2 regions of the Bradyrhizobium sp. CCBAU 21365 genome follow, and region 1 is predicted to be linked to the other one. Evidence: predicted binding sites of a transcription regulator. Region 1 holds the regulator's gene; the other holds the start of a gene.
The links. The regulator PhoB, encoded in region 1, activates phosphate uptake and scavenging genes when phosphate is short. The targets are predictions, from matches to a motif close to TGTCATNNANCTGTCAT.
Positions count from the first base shown of each region.

Region 2: ugpB (sn-glycerol-3-phosphate ABC transporter substrate-binding protein UgpB) is a predicted target of PhoB. The motif match lies at 2,189-2,205, and genes of this name have one in related genera.

Region 1 covers NZ_CP030036.1:1,183,573-1,187,782, reverse strand. The annotation lists gene XI02_RS05520 (aspartate aminotransferase family protein) at 1-815, opposite strand, end outside; gene XI02_RS05515 (GcrA family cell cycle regulator) at 1,303-1,815, shown strand; gene phoB (phosphate regulon transcriptional regulator PhoB) at 2,053-2,763, opposite strand; gene phoU (phosphate signaling complex protein PhoU) at 2,909-3,625, opposite strand; gene pstB (phosphate ABC transporter ATP-binding protein PstB) at 3,728-4,210, opposite strand, start outside.
Region 2 covers NZ_CP030036.1:112,146-116,355, reverse strand. The annotation lists gene ugpA (sn-glycerol-3-phosphate ABC transporter permease UgpA) at 1-653, opposite strand, end outside; gene ugpB (sn-glycerol-3-phosphate ABC transporter substrate-binding protein UgpB) at 817-2,133, opposite strand; gene XI02_RS00505 (CaiB/BaiF CoA-transferase family protein) at 2,423-3,628, opposite strand; gene XI02_RS00500 (organic hydroperoxide resistance protein) at 3,818-4,210, opposite strand, start outside.

The DNA of each region.
Region 1 (4,210 bases):
GAGCCGGGCGCCATGCCTTCGGCCGCTTTCGCGGTCGCCAGCACCGCGCCGATCGGGAAACCGCCGCCGAGCGCCTTGGCCAGCGACATCACATCCGGCGTGACGCCCGTGCGCTTGTAGGCGAACAGCTCGCCGGTGCGGCCCATGCCGGTCTGCACCTCGTCGAAGGCGAGCAGCAGGCCGTGCTCGTCGCAGAGCGCGCGCAGCGCCTTGAAGAACGCCTGCGGCGCCGAGCGCACGCCGCCCTCGCCCTGCACCGGCTCGATCAGGATGCCGGCGGTGTGCGGGCCGATCGCCTTCTTCACCGCCTCGATGTCGCCATGCGGCACCTGGTCGAAGCCGTCCATCGGCGGGCCGAAGCCTTCGAGATATTTCGTCGAGCCGGTCGCCGCCAGCGTGCCCAGCGTGCGGCCGTGGAAGGCGCCCTCGAAGGTGATGATGCGGTAGCGCTCGCCATGGCCCTTGGAGAAGTGATAGTGGCGGACCAGCTTGATCACGCCCTCCATCGCTTCGGCGCCGGAATTGCAGAAGAACACGAAGTCGGCAAAGCTCTGCTCGCACAGCCGCGCGGCAAGCGCCTCGCCGTCCGGGCTCTTGAACAGGTTCGACATGTGCCAGAGCTTGGTCGCCTGTTCCTGCAGCGCCTTGACCAGATGCGGATGCGCGTGCCCGAGCGCGTTGACCGCGACGCCCGAGGTGAAATCGAGATAACGGTCGCCGTTGGTTGCGATCAGCCAGGCGCCCTCACCGCGCTCGAAGCCGAGATCGACCCTGGCGAAGACGGGGAGCAGATGCGACGTGGCAGCGTTGGTCATGGCGTTCACTGACGGTTTTTAAGCCGACAATTGCCGCGCGCCTTGACGCCAGCGCAGCAACGGCCAGCTTCGGAAAACAAAACGGCCGCCTTTGCGGGCGGCACGTGGCGGGCATTCTATGCTGCGGTCGGTAAGTGTCAATCGCCACGAAGTGGCCTTCCTGCAATGCGAAACGAGCGCAATCCGGAGCATTCCGGTGCGGTGGAAAAGCCTCATCGCGATGCTTAACTGTGTGGGAACATGTGGACGCACGGCCGCGGACTCTTGCGCCAGAGTCACGCCATATTGTAGCGTTTGGCCTGTCGGGTACGACATCTCGTGCGGCGGTACTGGACCCTCTAAGTAGCCTTCGTGTCTCGCGTAAACGTTCGGGCGCAACACCGTGCCCGGCGAGGGCTAAGGGATTCTGGCCGCAGGGATATTTGTCCAGATTGGCTCGCAGCGCCGCTCCAATGATTGGCCGGCGCTACGCGAAGGGAAGAATGCGATGACTGTATTGACCTGGTCCGACGATCGCGTCGAGCAGCTGAAGAAGCTCTGGGAGTCTGGCCTGTCGGCCAGCCAGATCGCGGCGGAACTTGGCAATGTGACGCGAAACGCCGTGATCGGCAAAGTGCATCGGCTCGGCCTCTCCGGCCGCGCCAAGGCACCCTCCACGGCCGCGCCGCGGCAGCGCAAGGCCCGCCCCGCCCAGCACATGATGCGGGTAGCGCGGCCGGTGTCGCGCGGCAACACCGCGCTGGCGCACGCCTTCGAGGTCGAGATGGAGCCCGATCCGATCTCCTACGACAATGTGGTGCCGATGAGCCAGCGGCTGTCGCTGCTCGAGCTCAACGAGGCCACCTGTCACTGGCCGGTCGGCGATCCCTCGAGCCCGGAATTCTTCTTCTGCGGCGGCAAGGCGCTCGCCGGCCTGCCCTATTGCGCGCATCACTCGCGCGTCGCCTACCAGCCCGCCGCCGATCGCCGCCGGCCGTCGGCGAAACCGCAGATCAAGTGAGCACTCGGGAAAAGACGGAAGAACTCAAAAACAAATCCCCGCGAAAGCGGGGATTTTTTTTGTCCGTAGCCCATTACATCACCGGCGTCGTCCCGGCGAAAGCCGGGACCCATAACCACTAATGCGTGTTGTTAGAAAGCCGTCTGGCCACGTGCCGATTACGCCGGCCGCGGCGTATGGGTCCCGGCTTTCGCCGGGACGACGCCGGTGATGCGGCTTGCGATGGCCACGCGCCCGTTACGGCTGCGGCTCGGCCTTGGCAAAGCGGTCGTCGAGCGCGTAGCCGGCGCCGCGCACGGTGCGGATCGGATCCTGCTCGCGGCCCGGATTGAGCAGCTTGCGCAGGCGGCCGATATGCACGTCGACGGTGCGCTCATCGATGTAGATGTCGCGGCCCCAGACGCTGTCGAGCAGCTGCTCGCGGCTGAACACGCGGCCGGGATGCTCGAGGAAGAATTCGAGCAGGCGATACTCGGTCGGCCCGAGATCGATCGGGCGGCCGGAGCGCGCCACGCGGCGCTTCTCGCGGTCGAGCTCGATGTCGCCATAGGTCAGCACGGTCGCAAGCCGCTCCGGGCTCGCGCGGCGCAACAGGCCCTTCACCCGCGCCAGCAGTTCCGGCACCGAGAACGGCTTGACGATGTAATCGTCGGCGCCGGTGGCAAGTCCGCGCACGCGCTCGCTTTCTTCGCCGCGCGCGGTCAGCATGATGATCGGAAGCTGCTTGGTCTCGGGCCGCGCCCGCAGGCGACGGCACAGCTCGATGCCGGACAGGCCCGGCAGCATCCAGTCGAGGACCACGAGGTCGGGAACGCGCTCCTTCAGCCTCGTGTCGGCATCGTCGCCGCGCCCCACCGTCTCGACATCGTAGCCTTCCGCATCGAGGTTGTAGCGCAACAGCGTCGTCAGCGCTTCCTCGTCTTCGACTACCAGAATGCGTGCGCTCATCGGTTTAAGTTCTTTCTCTGTGGTGATCCGTTGCCCAGACGCAAACCGAAACGCTTACTTCCTTGAGCATAGTCCCCGCGGAAACGATTTGTCGCGAGGATCATCCAGTTTCGCTCTTGCCGGTCCCGCACTTGCCGATCATGCCTCAGTTGCCCGGCACCGTGGTGGCAAAAGTGGTCATGTCCCCCTTCGGGCGCTTGTCGGTGATCTGCTGGCCCTCGATCATGTAGAACACGGTCTCGGCGATATTGGTGGCGTGATCGCCGATCCGCTCGATGTTCTTGGCGCAGAACATCAGATGGATGCAGAACGAGATGTTGCGCGGATCTTCCATCATGTAGGTGAGCAGTTCGCGGAACAGCGAGGTGCAGATCGCATCGACCTCCTCGTCGCCCTTCCAGACGTTCATCGCCGCCGGCAGGTCGTGCGCGGCGTAGGCGTCGAGCACCGACTTGACCTGCGACAGCACGAGGTCGGTCATGTGCTCGAGGCCGCGGATCAGCTTCAGCGGCTGGAAATCGCTCTCCAGCGCCGCGACGCGCTTGCCCATGTTCTTGGCGAGGTCGCCGATCCGCTCGAGGTCGGTCGCGACACGCATCGCGCTGACGATCTCGCGCAGGTCGATCGCCATCGGCTGGCGGCGCGCGATCGTCAGCACCGCGCGCTCTTCGATGTTGCGCTGCAGATTGTCGATCTCGATGTCGGCGGCGACCACGCGCTTGCCGAGCGCGACGTCGCGACGGATCAGTGCGTCGACCGACTCGGTAATCATCCGCTCGACCAGGCCGCCCATCTCGGCGACCAGGCGCGTCAACTCCTGCAGATCGCTGTCGAATGCCTTGGCGGTATGTTCAGAAGCCATCGCTTGTCTCCCTCAACCATGATCCCGGGGATCATGGTTTCGTGTCCTGAATTTTAGCATGATCCGATCGGAAAACCGGTTCCCACTTTTCCGGATCATGCTCTAGCCGAACCGGCCGGTGATGTAGTCCTGGGTGCGCCGATCGCTCGGTGAGGTGAAGATCTTGTTGGTGTCGTCGAACTCGATCAGCTCACCGAGATACATGAAGGCGGTCTTGTCGGAGACGCGCGCCGCCTGCTGCATGTTGTGGGTGACGATCGCGATCGTGTAGTCCTCGGAGAGCTCCTGGATCAGCTCCTCGACCTTGGCGGTCGAGATCGGGTCGAGCGCCGAGCACGGCTCGTCGAACAGGATCACCTCGGGGCGCACCGCCACGGTGCGCGCGATGCACAGGCGCTGCTGCTGGCCGCCGGAGAGCGACAGGCCGGAGGCGTTCAGCTTGTCCTTGACCTCGTTCCACAGCGCGCCGCCGCGCAGCGCCTTCTCGACCCGGTCGTCCATCTCGGACTTCGAGATCTTCTCGTAGAGGCGGATGCCGAAGGCGATGTTCTCGTAGATCGTCATCGGGAACGGCGTCGGCTTCTG
Region 2 (4,210 bases), 1.1 Mb from region 1:
AAGAGGAAGAAGATGGTCGGCGACAGCAGCGGGAAGATCACGGTCCAGAACCGCCGCATCGGGCGGGCGCCGTCGATCGCGGCGGCCTCGATCACGCTCCTCGGGATGCTTTGCAGCCCGGCGAGGAAGAACAGGAAATTGTAGGAGATCTGCTTCCAGGCCGCGGCGAGGATGATCAGGGCCGCCGCCTGGTCGCCGTCGAGCAGCGGATTCCAGTCGACGCCCATGCCGCGCAGATAGCGCGACAGCACGCCGAGCGAGGGGTGCAGCATGAACACCCAGAGCACGCCGACCACCGGCGGGGCCACCGCATAGGGCCAGATCAGCAGCGTGCGATACAGCGTCGAGCCGCGCAGCGGCCTGTCAGCCATGACCGCGAGCAGCAGCGCGAAGGACAGCGAGGAGACCGCGATCGCGAACGAGAACACGAAGGTTCGGACGATCGCCGCGAAATAGGCCGGCTCCTTGAACAGATCGAGATAGTTCTCGAACCAGACGAAGCTGGTGGAGAGGCCGAAAGCGTCCTGCAGCAGGAAGGATTGGATCACCGCCTGCACGGCCGGCCAGTAGAAAAAGATCAGAACGATCGCGAGTTGCGGGGCAACCAGCGCGTAAGGCAACAGCTTTGATTGGAAAATCGCTTGCTTTTGCATGGGCTCGGAAGAAGGGCAGGCAGCGGATGCGGCCTGCCGGTTGATGGCCCTAAAGCGCGATGAGATGAGGTCGGATCGTCATCGCGCTTTAGCTTGTCGTCAGGGCATGATCTTTTCGGAAAACCGCTGCGCGCTTTTCCGGATCATGCCCGAAGGCATCATGTCAGCGGACGGCGGTCTTTTCAAACTGCCGCAGCATCTGGTTGCCGCGCTCGACGGCGGCGTCCAAAGCCTGCTTGGCGGTCTTCTTGCCGGCCAGCGCCTGCTCGATCTCCTCCGACCACATGTCGCGCAGCTGCACCATGTTGCCGAGGCGCAGGCCGCGGGAATTCGCGGTCGGCTCCTTGTTGGTGAGCTCGAGCAGCGGGGTCTCGAGATAGGGCTGGTCCTTGTAGAAGCCCTCTTCCTTGGCCTTGGCATAGGCGGCCTTGGTGATCGGCAGATAGCCCGAGGCCTTGTGGATCCAGATTTGGCGGTCGGTGTCCGAGAGGAAGGTCAGGAACTTGGCCACGCCCTTGTATTCCTCGGCCGACTTGCCGCCCATCACCCAGAGCGAGGCGCCGCCGATGATCGAATTCTGCGGCGCGCCCTTGGCGTCGGGATAATAGGGCATCGGCGCCGCGGTGAAGTTGAACTTGGCCTGCGCCTTGACGTTGCCGAAGAAGGCCGACGAGGTCAGGTAGATCGGGCATTCGCCGGAGGTGAAGCGGCCTTCGCCGGTGTTGGTGCGGCCGGCATAGTCGTAGGTCTTGTCCTTCTGCAGCTCGACGAGGTTCTCGAGATGCTTGACCTGCAGCGGGCCGTTGAATTCGAGCACGGTGTCGAAGCCGTCGAGGCCGTTGGCCTTGCTGGCGAGCGGCACATTGTGCCAGGCCGAGAGCTGTTCGAGATTGACCCAGGTGACCCACGAGCCGGAGAAGCCGCAGGTGGCGTAGCCGGCCGCCTTCAGCTTCTTGGCGTCGTCGAACACTTGCGGCCAGGTCTTCGGAATCTCCGCGATGTTGGCCTTCTTCAGCGCATCGAGATTGACCCACATCACCGTCGACGACGAGTTGAAGGGGAACGACAGCATCTCGCCCTTCGAGGTCGAGTAGTAGCCGGTGATCGCGGGCAGATAGACGCTCGGGTCGAACTTCTCGCCGGCGTCGGCCATCAGCTTGTAGACCGGTTTGACGGCGCCGGTGGCGGCCATCATCGTCGCGGTGCCGACCTCGAACACCTGCATGATATGCGGCGCGTTGCCGGCGCGGAACGCGGCAATGCCGGCGTTCATGGTGTCGGCGTAGCCGCCCTTGTAGGTCGGGATCACCTTGTAGTCGGATTGCGAGGCGTTGAAGTCGTTGGCCAGCTTGACGATGACGTCGTTGTTGGCGCCGGTCATCGCGTGCCACCACTGGATCTCGGTCACCGCAAACGCGGGCGACGCGAATGCAAGCGCGGCAGCGGCTGCCGCAGCAGCGCCTAGTCGTCGAAAGATCATCAAAACCCCTCCCAATTGGAACATCATCTTTCGTTGCGCGCGTTATCAGCGCCGGATGACGTTCAAATGACCGTATAAACGAAAGTCATGGTAGGGGGGAAGCCGAAGCGAAGGGAAGCGGTAAAAAAGGCGAAGACCGCAGCCGGCTCCGTGCGGTGCAACGCCGGACGCGACGTTGCACCGCAGTGTTGATGCGTCGGCCGGTTCGAGACGGGCCGACGCTCCAGCTTTGTCCTGACGCGAACCGGTGCCCATCCCGCATCACGTGCGGGACAGGCTCGAAACGCCTTTAGCGCTTGCGCTGGGGACCGCAGACCACGCCCTTCTCAACCAGGCCGTTGATCTCGTCCTTCGCGTAGCCGAACTCGCCGAGCACTTCGGCCGCGTGCTGGCTGAACTTCGGCGGCGTGCGGCGCAGGTTCGGCTTGGTGCGTTCGAGGCGGATCGGCGAGGCGACGCCCTTGTACCAATCCTTCTCGATGACGTCGCCGCGATGGATGGTGTGCGGGTTGGTCAGCGCCTGGTCGATCTTCTGCACCGGGCCGGCCGGCAGGCCGGCGGCGAGCAGCCGGTTGCACAGCGGCTCGGCCTCGTGCTGGCTGAATACCGCTGCCAGCTCGGCGCGGAGCGCATCGCGGTTGGCGATGCGGTCCTTGTTGCGGGCAAAGCGCGGATCGGTGCCGAGCTCCGGCTTGCCGATCTCCTTGGCGAGCTTGCGGAAGGTGCCGTCATTGCCGACGCCGATGAAGATGTTGTCGGTCTTGGTCGGGAAGATCGCGTACGGCACGAGGTTGGGATGCTCGTTGCCGGTCAGCGACGGCGGCTTGCCATGCATGAAATAGTTCGCGGTGTGCGGATGCATGATCGCGAGCCCGGTCTCGTACAGCGTGGTCTCGATGAACTGGCCGAGCCCCGAGCGCTGCCGCTCCGACAGCGCCATCAGGATGCCGATCGTGGCGTAGAGCCCGGTGGTGATGTCGACCAGCGGCACGCCGATCCGCATCGGGCCGCTCTCCGGCGAGCCGGTCGCCGCGATCATGCCGGTCATCGCCTGGATGATCGCGTCATAGCCGGGATTGCCGCCGCGCGGGCCGTCGGCGCCGAAGCCGGAGATCCGGCAATGCACGAGGCGCGGAAATTTCGCGCGCAGCACGTCGTTGCCGATGCCCCATTTGTCGAGCGTGCCCGGCTTGAAATTCTCGATCAGCACGTCGGCGGTCTCGAGCATCTTCATCAGCACCGCGCGTCCGCCCTCGGAGGCGAGGTCGAGGCCGATCGAGCGCTTGTTGCGGTTGATGCCGACGAAATAGGCCGCGTCCTCGTCATGGAAGGGAGGGCCCCAGTCGCGCACCTCGTCGCCGGCGGGCGGCTCGACCTTGATCACGTCGGCGCCGTGGTCGGCGAGAATCTGGGTGCAATACGGACCGCCGAGCACGCGCGTCAGATCGATCACGCGCAGGCCGGTCATCGCGCCCGTAGCCGCTGGGGTATTCATGGAAGCAACCTTCGCTCAGTTGGGATCAGATAACGAGGGTCCCAGAGCTAACGGTCTTCAGCCGGGGCAGCAATGCTTCCGTCGGCGCAGGCCCATGCAGCAGGCGGCGCATGCGTTCGCCAAGCGAACCGGCCGCTGAAAGAGCGATGGTCCGCCACGTGTCGCGGCGGACCATTGCGTGATGTGGAATTAGACGACGCTCAGCTTGACGTCGACATTGCCGCGGGTCGCGTTGGAATAGGGGCACACCTGGTGGGCCTTCTCGACCAGCGCTTCGGCATCGTTGCGGGCGAGGCCGGGCAGCGACACCGCGAGCTCGACGGCGAGGCCGAAGCCGCCTTCCGAGCGCGGGCCGATGCCGACCGTCGAGGTCACCGAGGCGTCGGCGGGAACCTTGGGGCCGCCCTGCGAGGCCACGAACTTCATTGCGCCGATGAAGCAGGCGGCATAGCCGGCGGCGAACAGCTGCTCCGGATTGTTGCCGGCGCCGCCGCCGCCACCGAGCTCCTTCGGGGTCGTGAGCTTGACGTCGAGCGCGCCGTCGAGCGTTGCCGCATGGCCGTCGCGGCCGCCGGTTGCCTT